3 regions of the Alteromonas sp. MB-3u-76 genome follow, and region 3 is predicted to be linked to each of the others. Evidence: predicted binding sites of a transcription regulator. Region 3 holds the regulator's gene; each other region holds the start of a gene.
The links. Region 3 encodes sigma-54, which starts transcription at its own class of promoters, with help from an activator protein. Its sites were predicted from a motif close to GTTGGCACGNNNNTNGNNT; they were not measured.
Positions count from the first base shown of each region.

Region 1: CW735_RS02010 (formate/nitrite transporter family protein) is a predicted target of sigma-54. The motif match lies at 1,842-1,860, and genes of this name have one in related genera.
Region 2: flgF (flagellar basal-body rod protein FlgF) is a predicted target of sigma-54. The motif match lies at 1,729-1,747, and genes of this name have one in related genera.

Region 1 is NZ_CP025115.1:474,288-477,459, forward strand. Features, by position in the region: gene CW735_RS02005 (bifunctional protein-serine/threonine kinase/phosphatase) at 1-816, opposite strand, end outside; gene CW735_RS02010 (formate/nitrite transporter family protein) at 820-1,683, opposite strand; gene CW735_RS02015 (nitrate regulatory protein) at 2,166-3,172, shown strand, end outside.
Region 2 is NZ_CP025115.1:1,085,194-1,088,365, forward strand. Features, by position in the region: gene CW735_RS04895 (flagellar hook assembly protein FlgD) at 1-132, shown strand, start outside; gene flgE (flagellar hook protein FlgE) at 147-1,532, shown strand; gene flgF (flagellar basal-body rod protein FlgF) at 1,785-2,528, shown strand; gene flgG (flagellar basal-body rod protein FlgG) at 2,584-3,172, shown strand, end outside.
Region 3 is NZ_CP025115.1:843,533-846,704, reverse strand. Features, by position in the region: gene lptA (lipopolysaccharide transport periplasmic protein LptA) at 1-426, shown strand, start outside; gene lptB (LPS export ABC transporter ATP-binding protein) at 426-1,151, shown strand; gene CW735_RS03775 (RNA polymerase factor sigma-54) at 1,229-2,728, shown strand; gene hpf (ribosome hibernation promoting factor) at 2,757-3,044, shown strand; gene ptsN (PTS IIA-like nitrogen regulatory protein PtsN) at 3,058-3,172, shown strand, end outside.

The DNA.
Region 1 (3,172 bases), 370 kb from region 3:
CCGCTGTATTGTCCAATCGTCTATGACATCGTTTGATTTGGGCGTATCTAAAAAAGGAAGGAAGCCATTTGAGGCATAATGTACTTTCTCTTCCTTAGCAATGGATAGTACCTCAAGCAGCACTACAGTGACGTTATCGTCACAATCTGCATTCAGTGCTGCTTGCGCTATATGCTGTGCGCTCAAGTCGATATTAGGCGTATTATGCTGATGTATTGCGTACCATGTTTTTGGCGACAAGGTATCCGCTATGCCATCTGTCATTAATACAAACATATCGCTAGGCGCAAGCGTTCGGATCGCCATATCAATGCTTAAGTTAGGCCGAATACCGAGGGCATTACTTAAATAAGTATGTTTACCCTCCCCGGCTTCTCGATGTTGACAGGTGCAAGGCGTTACTTCACCGCGGTGTACGTGATAGATGCTGCTATCACCACAATGCAGTAACACCGCAGACTGTCCTTTCAAAATGACTGCACTAAAGGTACAGACATAGCCTTTATCAAGGTTTTCAAAATAAGGGCTTTGTTGGTTTTTTATGTAAAGCTCGGTGTTTATGGTACGCAGTACGTGTTGTGCCGCCCTCGACAAAGACCACACATTGCTCGTTCGTGAGAATTCACGAACGAACGTTTCAACGGCGAAGTTGCTTGCATAATGACTAACCTGACTACTACTTATTCCATCAGACACAACAGCGATAGCATCGAAATTTGCCGATAGCGAAAAATCAGGCACCACCACACAATGGTGGTCCTGATTAATCGGTTTTGTGCCTTTATTCGAAAAGGCACCATGGCGAAGGGTGATCACGGCTTATACTTTGTCATTCACTTTTGCTGCAAGCACCGTTTTGTTGCTAGCACCTGTAGCAATAACGCGTTTAGGGGCAGTGCGCACATGCGTAGAATAAATAGTCAAACCAGTAAACGCTAAGCCTCCCACTAAATTACCCAGTGCGGTAGGAATTTCATTCCAAATAAAGTAATCCATCACAGAGAACTCGCCACCCATAATTAAGCCGAACGGAAACAAAAACATGTTAACCACCGAATGCTCAAACCCCATGAAGAAGAACAGCATGATAGGCATCCACATAGCCAACACTTTACCGCTTACGTGAGTAGATATCATTGCACCAACAACACCAAGCGATACCATCCAGTTACACAACATGCCGCGAATAAAAATAGAAAACCAGCCCGCAACGCCGTGCTCTGCATACCCTAACGTTCTTGCTTCACCGATACCCGCCACCTTAGCGGCTATAGCACCACCATCAATGTTGTAGCCCATGGTAAATACAAACGACATCATAAATGCTACGCTCAGCGCACCTGCAAAGTTACCTAAAAACACCAACCCCCAGTTACGTAAAATCTGTGGCCATGTCACGCCAGGTCGTTTTGCCAACCAGGCTAGTGGAGTAAGCACAAAGACACCGGTAAGTAGGTCAAACCCCATGAGGTACAGCATACAAAAACCAACAGGGAAGAGTATTGCACCAATCAAAAACACCCCTGTTTGAACCGCTATGGTTATTGCAAAAACCGCGGCTAACGCCAAAATGGCCCCCGCCATAAAAGCGCGAATTAATGTGTCGCGAGTAGACATATATATTTTGGATTCGCCAGCATCAACCATCTTGGTTGCAAATTCAGAAGGAAGTAAATACGCCATGCTTGATCACCTTTTCTATTGATATTAATTCCTTAGAAACATTCTTTACCTAAATTTCAGGTACAAAAAAGCGCCCGCTCTTATTTCCTAGAAAATAAGTTGCGGACGCCTTTATCCGAATATTGTTCTTAAACAATCTGCATTGTTCACAAAAAGTAAAACAATATTGATGCCAATATTGAGGCACAAATCTTTAAATGAAATTCTCTTCTATAACAGGCAATTACTCAACGCTAAGAATAAATGTGTTCGATATACCCCCCATCGTTTGCACCTGTCTCGAGAAAAAGCGCACTAATTTGGAGCATTATGTAGTGCAATCTCTTTGCTTGCTTTTGTGAACAGTCCATTATTTCTAAGCAAGCTAGTAAATAGTGGCGTCCAGCTACTTACGTAGATTATATCGATGTGAATCCCTTGCAGTTTGATTGAAGGGAACAACATTTGCATATCCTATGTATCTCTTTTCTGGATACTTCACGATGGGCCATCATAGCGATATCACAAAGCGGTTTTTTTTATTAGCCAAGCATCAAGAAATACAGGCACTGCGACACTTATCATCAAATTGCAAAATAGTGAAAGCGGTAACGGAGATGATTCATCAACTGCAGCGCGAGCGCGGTATGAGCAATGTATTTCTATGTTCACGAGGTGAACGTTTTGCAACCCAAAGGGCACAACAAGAAACCGCAAGTGAGATGAGTGAGAAAACCCTTCGCAGCTTGCTTAACGCTTTATACCTATCTAATTCTGACAATGGACTTACCATGCGATTGGTTACTACCATTACATTTGCGTTGCAAGGTATAGACAACCTTAAGGATTTACGCAGCAAAGTGGCGATGCAGCAACTCACACCAACCGAATCGACCAATGCATTTTGTCGCCTAATTGCCGCGTTGATTGATGTGATTTTTGAAGCCGCCGACGTTGCAAACGATCCTGCTATCACTCGACTTTTAGTAGCGCTATTTAATTTTATTCAAGGTAAAGAGTATGCGGGACAAGAGCGCGCTTGTGGCGCAATTGGGTTCTCTTCGAGCCACTTCCAGCAATCTTTGTGCGATCGAATTACAGCACTGACAGACTCACAAAATCACTCGTTTGAGACGTTTAGTAAATTTGCCGATGACACAGAACTTTCTATGTGGCAGCAACAACTAGAAAGTGACCACGCCCAACACCTGAGCCGACTACGTAAAATGATTTGCGAGCTTGGCGAGACAGACACTTGCACCGCTGAGCTCAGCGAAATTTGGTATGACATAGCCACATTGCGAATTGACGCGATGCAAGACATAGAGGAACACATTACCGATAGGCTGATAGAAAAAGCAACACTTAGAATTGCTCAAGCCGAGGAGGAACTGCATAACAACGAACTGCTGATTGCTTCTTTAAATAGTAGTCCTTCCATTGAAGATACGCAAGTTTCAATGATTTACGATAGTACCGTTAGGGGTCTCTCGATGGCAGACACGAATAG
Region 2 (3,172 bases), 240 kb from region 3:
GTACAGCTTAATACAGCAGTAAACCGTCACGTAGGTAGCGTAAGTCTGGCCGGTAGCGGGCAGGGCGTAATTTTGAATTTGGATGGTGATGTCAGTATTAATCTCGACGACGTCATTCAAATCGGCAGTTAGTAGGAGAACAAATAATGTCTTTTAATATTGCACTGAGCGGCGTTTCAGCCGCGCAAAAAGATTTGGATGTCACAGCCAATAACATTGCAAACGTGAACACTGTAGGTTTTAAAGAATCCAGAGCTGAGTTTGGGGATGTGTATGCAGCATCACTGCTTGCTGGCGGTAAAACCAAAGTCGGTGATGGTGTACTCACACAGGAGGTTGCGCAACAGTTTTCACAGGGTAGCTTACAGTTTACCAATACATCTCTTGATTTAGCTATAACAGGGAATGGCTTTTTTGCCACTGTGCCGGAGATAACATCTCGAGACTTCTCTTTTACTCGCGCGGGCCAATTCAAACTAGATGACGATAACTTCGTTGTAAATAGTAATGGTGATAACCTGCTTGGTTTTCCAGTAAACGCCGACGGAACAAGCGCTTCAGTTGCGTTGAGTACCACCGAGCCTGTTCGGATCCCTGATTCATCTGGTTCGCCTCAACAAACCTCAGAGGTGGATATTCGAATGAATTTACCTGCAGGAGATGTTGGTTTGGATCCTCAGGATTTTGACCCACAGGATCCACTGACGTATAACGCAGCAACGTCTGTTACTGTCTATGACTCATTAGGCGATAGTCATGTAATGACGTATTACTTCATTAAAGATAGTGCGCCTACCGCAGACAACGAGTGGTATGTGGTAACAGCTGTTGATGATCAATTGGTAGATATGACCGACTCAACAGGGGCAGATACCGACCCTGCCACCGCAGTAAACTCTGTTGGCGGAAATACAGGTAATGCAGTAACTGCTTCAAAACTGTTGTTTTCTCAAGGTGGTGACTTCAACGGAATGGAGACGCCTGACGGACTTCCAACCCTAGACTTTAAAATGCAAACTGAGGCACTAGGGGCAACAATCCTTGCTAACGGTTCTGACCCGAGTCAACAGATAAGCATAGATTTTAATTTAGATGTGAATAACGCCACGCCAAATGAGCCAACTCAATTTGCTTCTGCTTTCGAAGTAACGTCACTTGAGCAGGACGGCCTGCCGGTTGGACGTCTAACCGGTATTGATATTGGTCCCGATGGCTTGGTTCGAGCGACATTCTCAAACGGTACATCAGAGCCTATTGTGCGAGTTGCACTAGTTCGCTTTTCCAATGAGCAAGGTCTAACGCAGGAGAGTGGAACTCAGTGGAAAGAGAGTATTTTGTCGGGCGAAGCGTTAGCGGGCGAAGCCACCACGGGAACATTTGGTGAAATTAATTCATCTTCTCTTGAGCAAGCAAACGTTAACTTAACCACCGAGCTCATCGATATGATCATTGCTCAGAGGAACTTCCAGGCAAACTCTCGAGCGCTTGAGATTAACAACTCGCTCAACCAGACAATTCTGAATATTAGATAATCGCCTAATCTATGATTTGCTGATTTCTAACTCTGAAGAGAAAAGCTTTTGTGGGTTGCTCTTCCTAAGTAAGTTGCTCTTCTTAAGTAAAAAAACTGAGCCGTAGATGTCATCTACGGCTTTTTTATTTCAAAAATCTCTTTGTAAAACAATATGACCTCTTCTAGTTTTTCACTCCTTATCTAGAGCAAAGCAATGTGGCACTGCCTTTGCAACAACTGTGTATGGTTTGAACAGAGTCAAAAGTCAGTCATGGATAAACTTCTCTATATTGCAGCTAGCGGTGCGTCTCAAGACCTTATGGCAACGGGGATTCGCTCTAATAACTTAGCCAATGCGCAAACGACAGGTTTTCGTGCTCAGCTAGAGCAGGCTAGAGCAATGCCGGCGTACGGCGAAGGTTTGCCTACCCGCGTTTTTTCAATGACAGAGAGTCCATCAAACAACTATGAATCAGGTCCGATGATTAAAACCGATCGCGACTTAGATGTAGCGATACAGGGTGACGGTTGGTTTGCAGTTCAAGATGAAAACGGTCAAGAAGCCTACTCTCGAAACGGCAACTTCAAATTGGGTAGTGACGGAATATTGACAGACGTAAATGGGCGGGCTGTGTTAGGTGATAACGGTCCACTTTTTCTTCCGGTGCCATTAGATAACCTTACTATTGCGACGGACGGTACGCTATCCATGAGACAGGTTGGGGCACCGGCTAACGTTATAGAAACGGTAGGCAGAATTAAACTTGTTAGTTCTAACTATGCCGATATGGAAAGAGGCACAGACGGTTTATTTCATATGAAAGACGGTTCGGTTGCAGACCCGTCAGCCAATGTAAAAGTCATGTCTGGCATGTTAGAGGGGTCTAACGTTAACGCCGTTGAAGAAATGGTAGATATGATCAGTCTGCAGCGTCACTACGAGCTGCAAGTTAAAGTAATGAAGCAAGCGGAAGAACTCGATACCCGCGGCAACATGATGTTGCGAATTTTATAGTCACTCTTTTTTTGATAAATAATGGCGCGCAATGTCGCGTTGTTTGGAGGTTAACATGCACCCAGCACTGTGGATTAGTAAAACCGGATTAGATGCCGCTCAAACCGATGTGTCTGTGGTTTCTAACAACTTAGCAAATGCTTCTACGGTAGGTTTCAAAAAAGATCGCGCCGTGTTTGAAGATTTACTCTATCAGAACATTAACCAGCCTGGCGGACGCTCATCTGCGGATACCGAGCTGCCTTCAGGCCTCATGCTAGGCTCTGGGTCGAAAGTTGTTTCAACACAGAAGGCTCATACACAAGGAAACCTGCTTACCACAGATAATGCGTTAGATTTATCTATTCAAGGACGTGGTTATTTCGAAATTTTGCAGCCCGATGGCACAACAGCGTACAGTCGTAATGGACAGTTTGGTCTAAATGATCAAGGACAAATTGTAACGTCTGGCGCCGGTTATTTGCTTCAACCTCAAATTACAATTCCGCCAGATGCACAGCAGATTACTATTTCTCAAGATGGTCAGGTAAGCGTGAGTATTCGCGGGCAAGCGCAACCTCAACAGTTAGGTCAGATAAATATCGCTGATTTTGTGAACCCCACGGGATTACAGCCTATAGGTCAGAATCTTTATGCAGAAACAG
Region 3 (3,172 bases):
ACCCAAGGCTCTTTAGTTATTGAAGCTGACGAAGTGGAAGTTATTGCCTCTGGAGGCAGTGGTCGTGAGATTTTTGTCGCGCGAGGTAAACCTGCTAGCTACTCGCAAAAACTAGAAGATGGAAATCCAGTATCGGCACAAGCTAACGAGATTCGTTACGAGGTTGCAAAGCGCACTATTTCACTGAGCGGCAACGCTGAATTACGGCAAGATAGCAGCCAAGTAAAGGGCGATAACATTACCTTTGACATGATAACTGAACAGTTATTAGCAACTGGCGGCAATCAAGAAGATGGTAAAGGTCGCGTTACCACGGTATTCACGCCAGAGTCTATTAGAAAAGTCAAAAAAGACGATTCGAATAGTGATGATGGCAGTGATAATGACACAGACAAAAGCAAAGACGGTAAAGGCAAGCAACAGTAATGGCTACTCTTAGTGCAAAAAATCTTGCTAAGGCATACAAATCCCGCCAAGTTGTGATTGATGTTAGTCTGTCAGTCTCTACAGGGCAGATTGTTGGGCTGTTAGGCCCAAATGGCGCGGGAAAAACGACAACGTTTTATATGATTGTCGGTCTAGTTCCGTCAGACAAAGGGCAGATATTAATAGACGATAAAGAATTAACGCATCAGCCCATGCACGAACGCGCTCGCGGTGGAATTGGTTATTTACCTCAAGAAGCGTCTATATTTAGAAAACTGACTGTGCATGAAAATATCATGGCTATTTTGCAAACCCGAAAGGATTTGAACTCTCAGCAACAGGAAGAAGAAGCTGACGCACTACTTGATGAATTCAATATCAACCATATACGTAATAGTGTGGGTATGAGCCTTTCCGGTGGAGAACGTCGCAGAGTAGAAATAGCAAGAGCACTTGCGGCTAAACCCGAATTTATTTTGCTCGACGAGCCCTTTGCTGGTGTTGATCCAATATCAGTTAATGATATAAAGAAGATAATACAGCACCTTCGCGACAGAGGAATAGGCATTCTCATCACCGACCACAATGTGAGAGAAACATTGGATGTCTGTGAAAAAGCGTACATTGTGAGTCATGGCGAACTTATTGCGCAAGGAACCGCGGAACAGGTTTTAAGTAATCAAAAAGTAAGGGATGTATACCTAGGCGAACAATTCAGGCTATAGTTATTGTATGTAACCTAATTGTCATTTTTCTCAAGCGCTCTGGTACATTCACTGAAGAGCATAAATATAAGACGTAGATGAAACCATCTTTACAGTTAAAATTTAGTCAACAACTAACGATGACTCCACAGCTGCAGCAAGCTATCAAGCTGCTTCAGCTGTCTACACTCGACCTTCAGCAAGAGATTCAGGAGGCGTTAGACTCAAACCCTCTTTTAGAAATTGAAGAAGGTAACGACGAGCCTCAAGCTGAAAAAAACAACATCGACAACGATGATAGCGCTAGCGAAGCCACTGCTTCTGCGTCTAGCGACACTATCGAGTCTGGTGATGCCCTTGAAAAAAACGACCTTCCTGATGAATTGCCCATCGATAGCACATGGGACGAATATTATTCTGCCTCCTCTGCACCTGCTCCCGGTCCATCAAACAACGATGATGACCAAATTTTCCAGGGTGAAACCACAGAAGATATTCAAGCCCATTTATTATGGCAAATGCGCCTCACTCCTTTTTCTGACACTGACAGAGCGATTGCCATTGCTATTATTGACTCCATTGATGAGTCGGGTTATCTCACGGCAACGTTAGACGAAATATTAGAAGCCGTTAATTTTGAAGATATTGAAACCGAAAATGTTGAAGAAGAGATAGAGTTAGACGAAGTGGAGTGCGTGCTAAAACGTATTCAAATGTTTGACCCCATTGGCTCTGGCTCGCGCACTCCACAGGAGTGTCTGATGGTTCAACTTCGTCAGTTTGCCGACGATACCCCTTGGTTGGAAGAGGCAAAAAGACTGATAGAGGACTATTCGGATTTGCTTAGCAGCAAAGACTACAGAACCTTAATGCGTAAGAGTCGTTTGAAAGAAGACGAGCTTCGCGAGGCAATGCGTTTGCTTCAAACCTTGAATCCTCGCCCAGGTAGTGCTTTAGTTACTAAAGAGCCTGAGTATGTTATCCCCGATGTATCGGTAGCAAAGAAAAACGGTCGCTGGACTGTAGAACTGAATCCAGACAGCTTACCTAAACTGGGTGTAAACCAGCAGTATGCAGCGATGAGTAGAAAAGCGAAAAATAGTAGCGATTCACAGTTCATACGCTCTCATATGCAAGAAGCCAAATGGTTTATAAAAAGCTTAGAGTCGAGAAACGATACATTAATGAAAGTGGCTAACTGTATTGTTCAGCAACAAATGGGATTTTTTGAGCACGGCCCCGAAATGATGAAACCAATGGTTCTCAATGATGTCGCAGAAATGGTAGACATGCATGAATCGACGATTTCACGGGTTACTACTCAAAAATACATGCATACTCCACGAGGAATTTACGAGTTAAAATATTTTTTCTCCAGCCACGTGGCAACGGAATCAGGCGGCGAGTGTTCATCTACCGCTATCCGTGCGTTAATTAAGAAACTGGTTGCAGCAGAAACGCCTAGCAAACCATTAAGCGATAGCAAGATTGCTTTATTGTTGGCAGAGCAAGGCATAAAAGTCGCTCGGCGGACAATAGCAAAATACCGGGAGTCTTTATCGATACCCCCGTCTAACCAACGCAAAAGCCTTATTTAAAGGCGCTATATTAAAAGGAAGACGAAATATGCAAATCAACCTAACTGGTCATCATGTCGAAATCACCGACTCTTTGCGTAATTATGTCGATACGAAGTTCAGCAAACTTGAGCGTCACTTTGATCACATTTCTAATGTCCATGTCATCCTCAACGTAGAAAAAATAAATCAAAAAGCCGAAGCCACTATGCACCTTAGCGGTGCTGAAGTGTTTGCATCCTCAGAAAATACCGATATGTATGCAGCGATTGACAGCATGGTGGATAAACTCGACCGGCAGGTAATCAAGCATAAGGAAAAACTGAAAAAACATTAATAGATAATTAAGCATGGACATTAAAGCCATCGTAAGCCTGGACCGCACCGAGTGTGCGGTTCAGTGCAATAGTAAGAAACGAATTTTAGAAATTATTTCTGATATAGCAGCGCAAGGTGATGAAAACA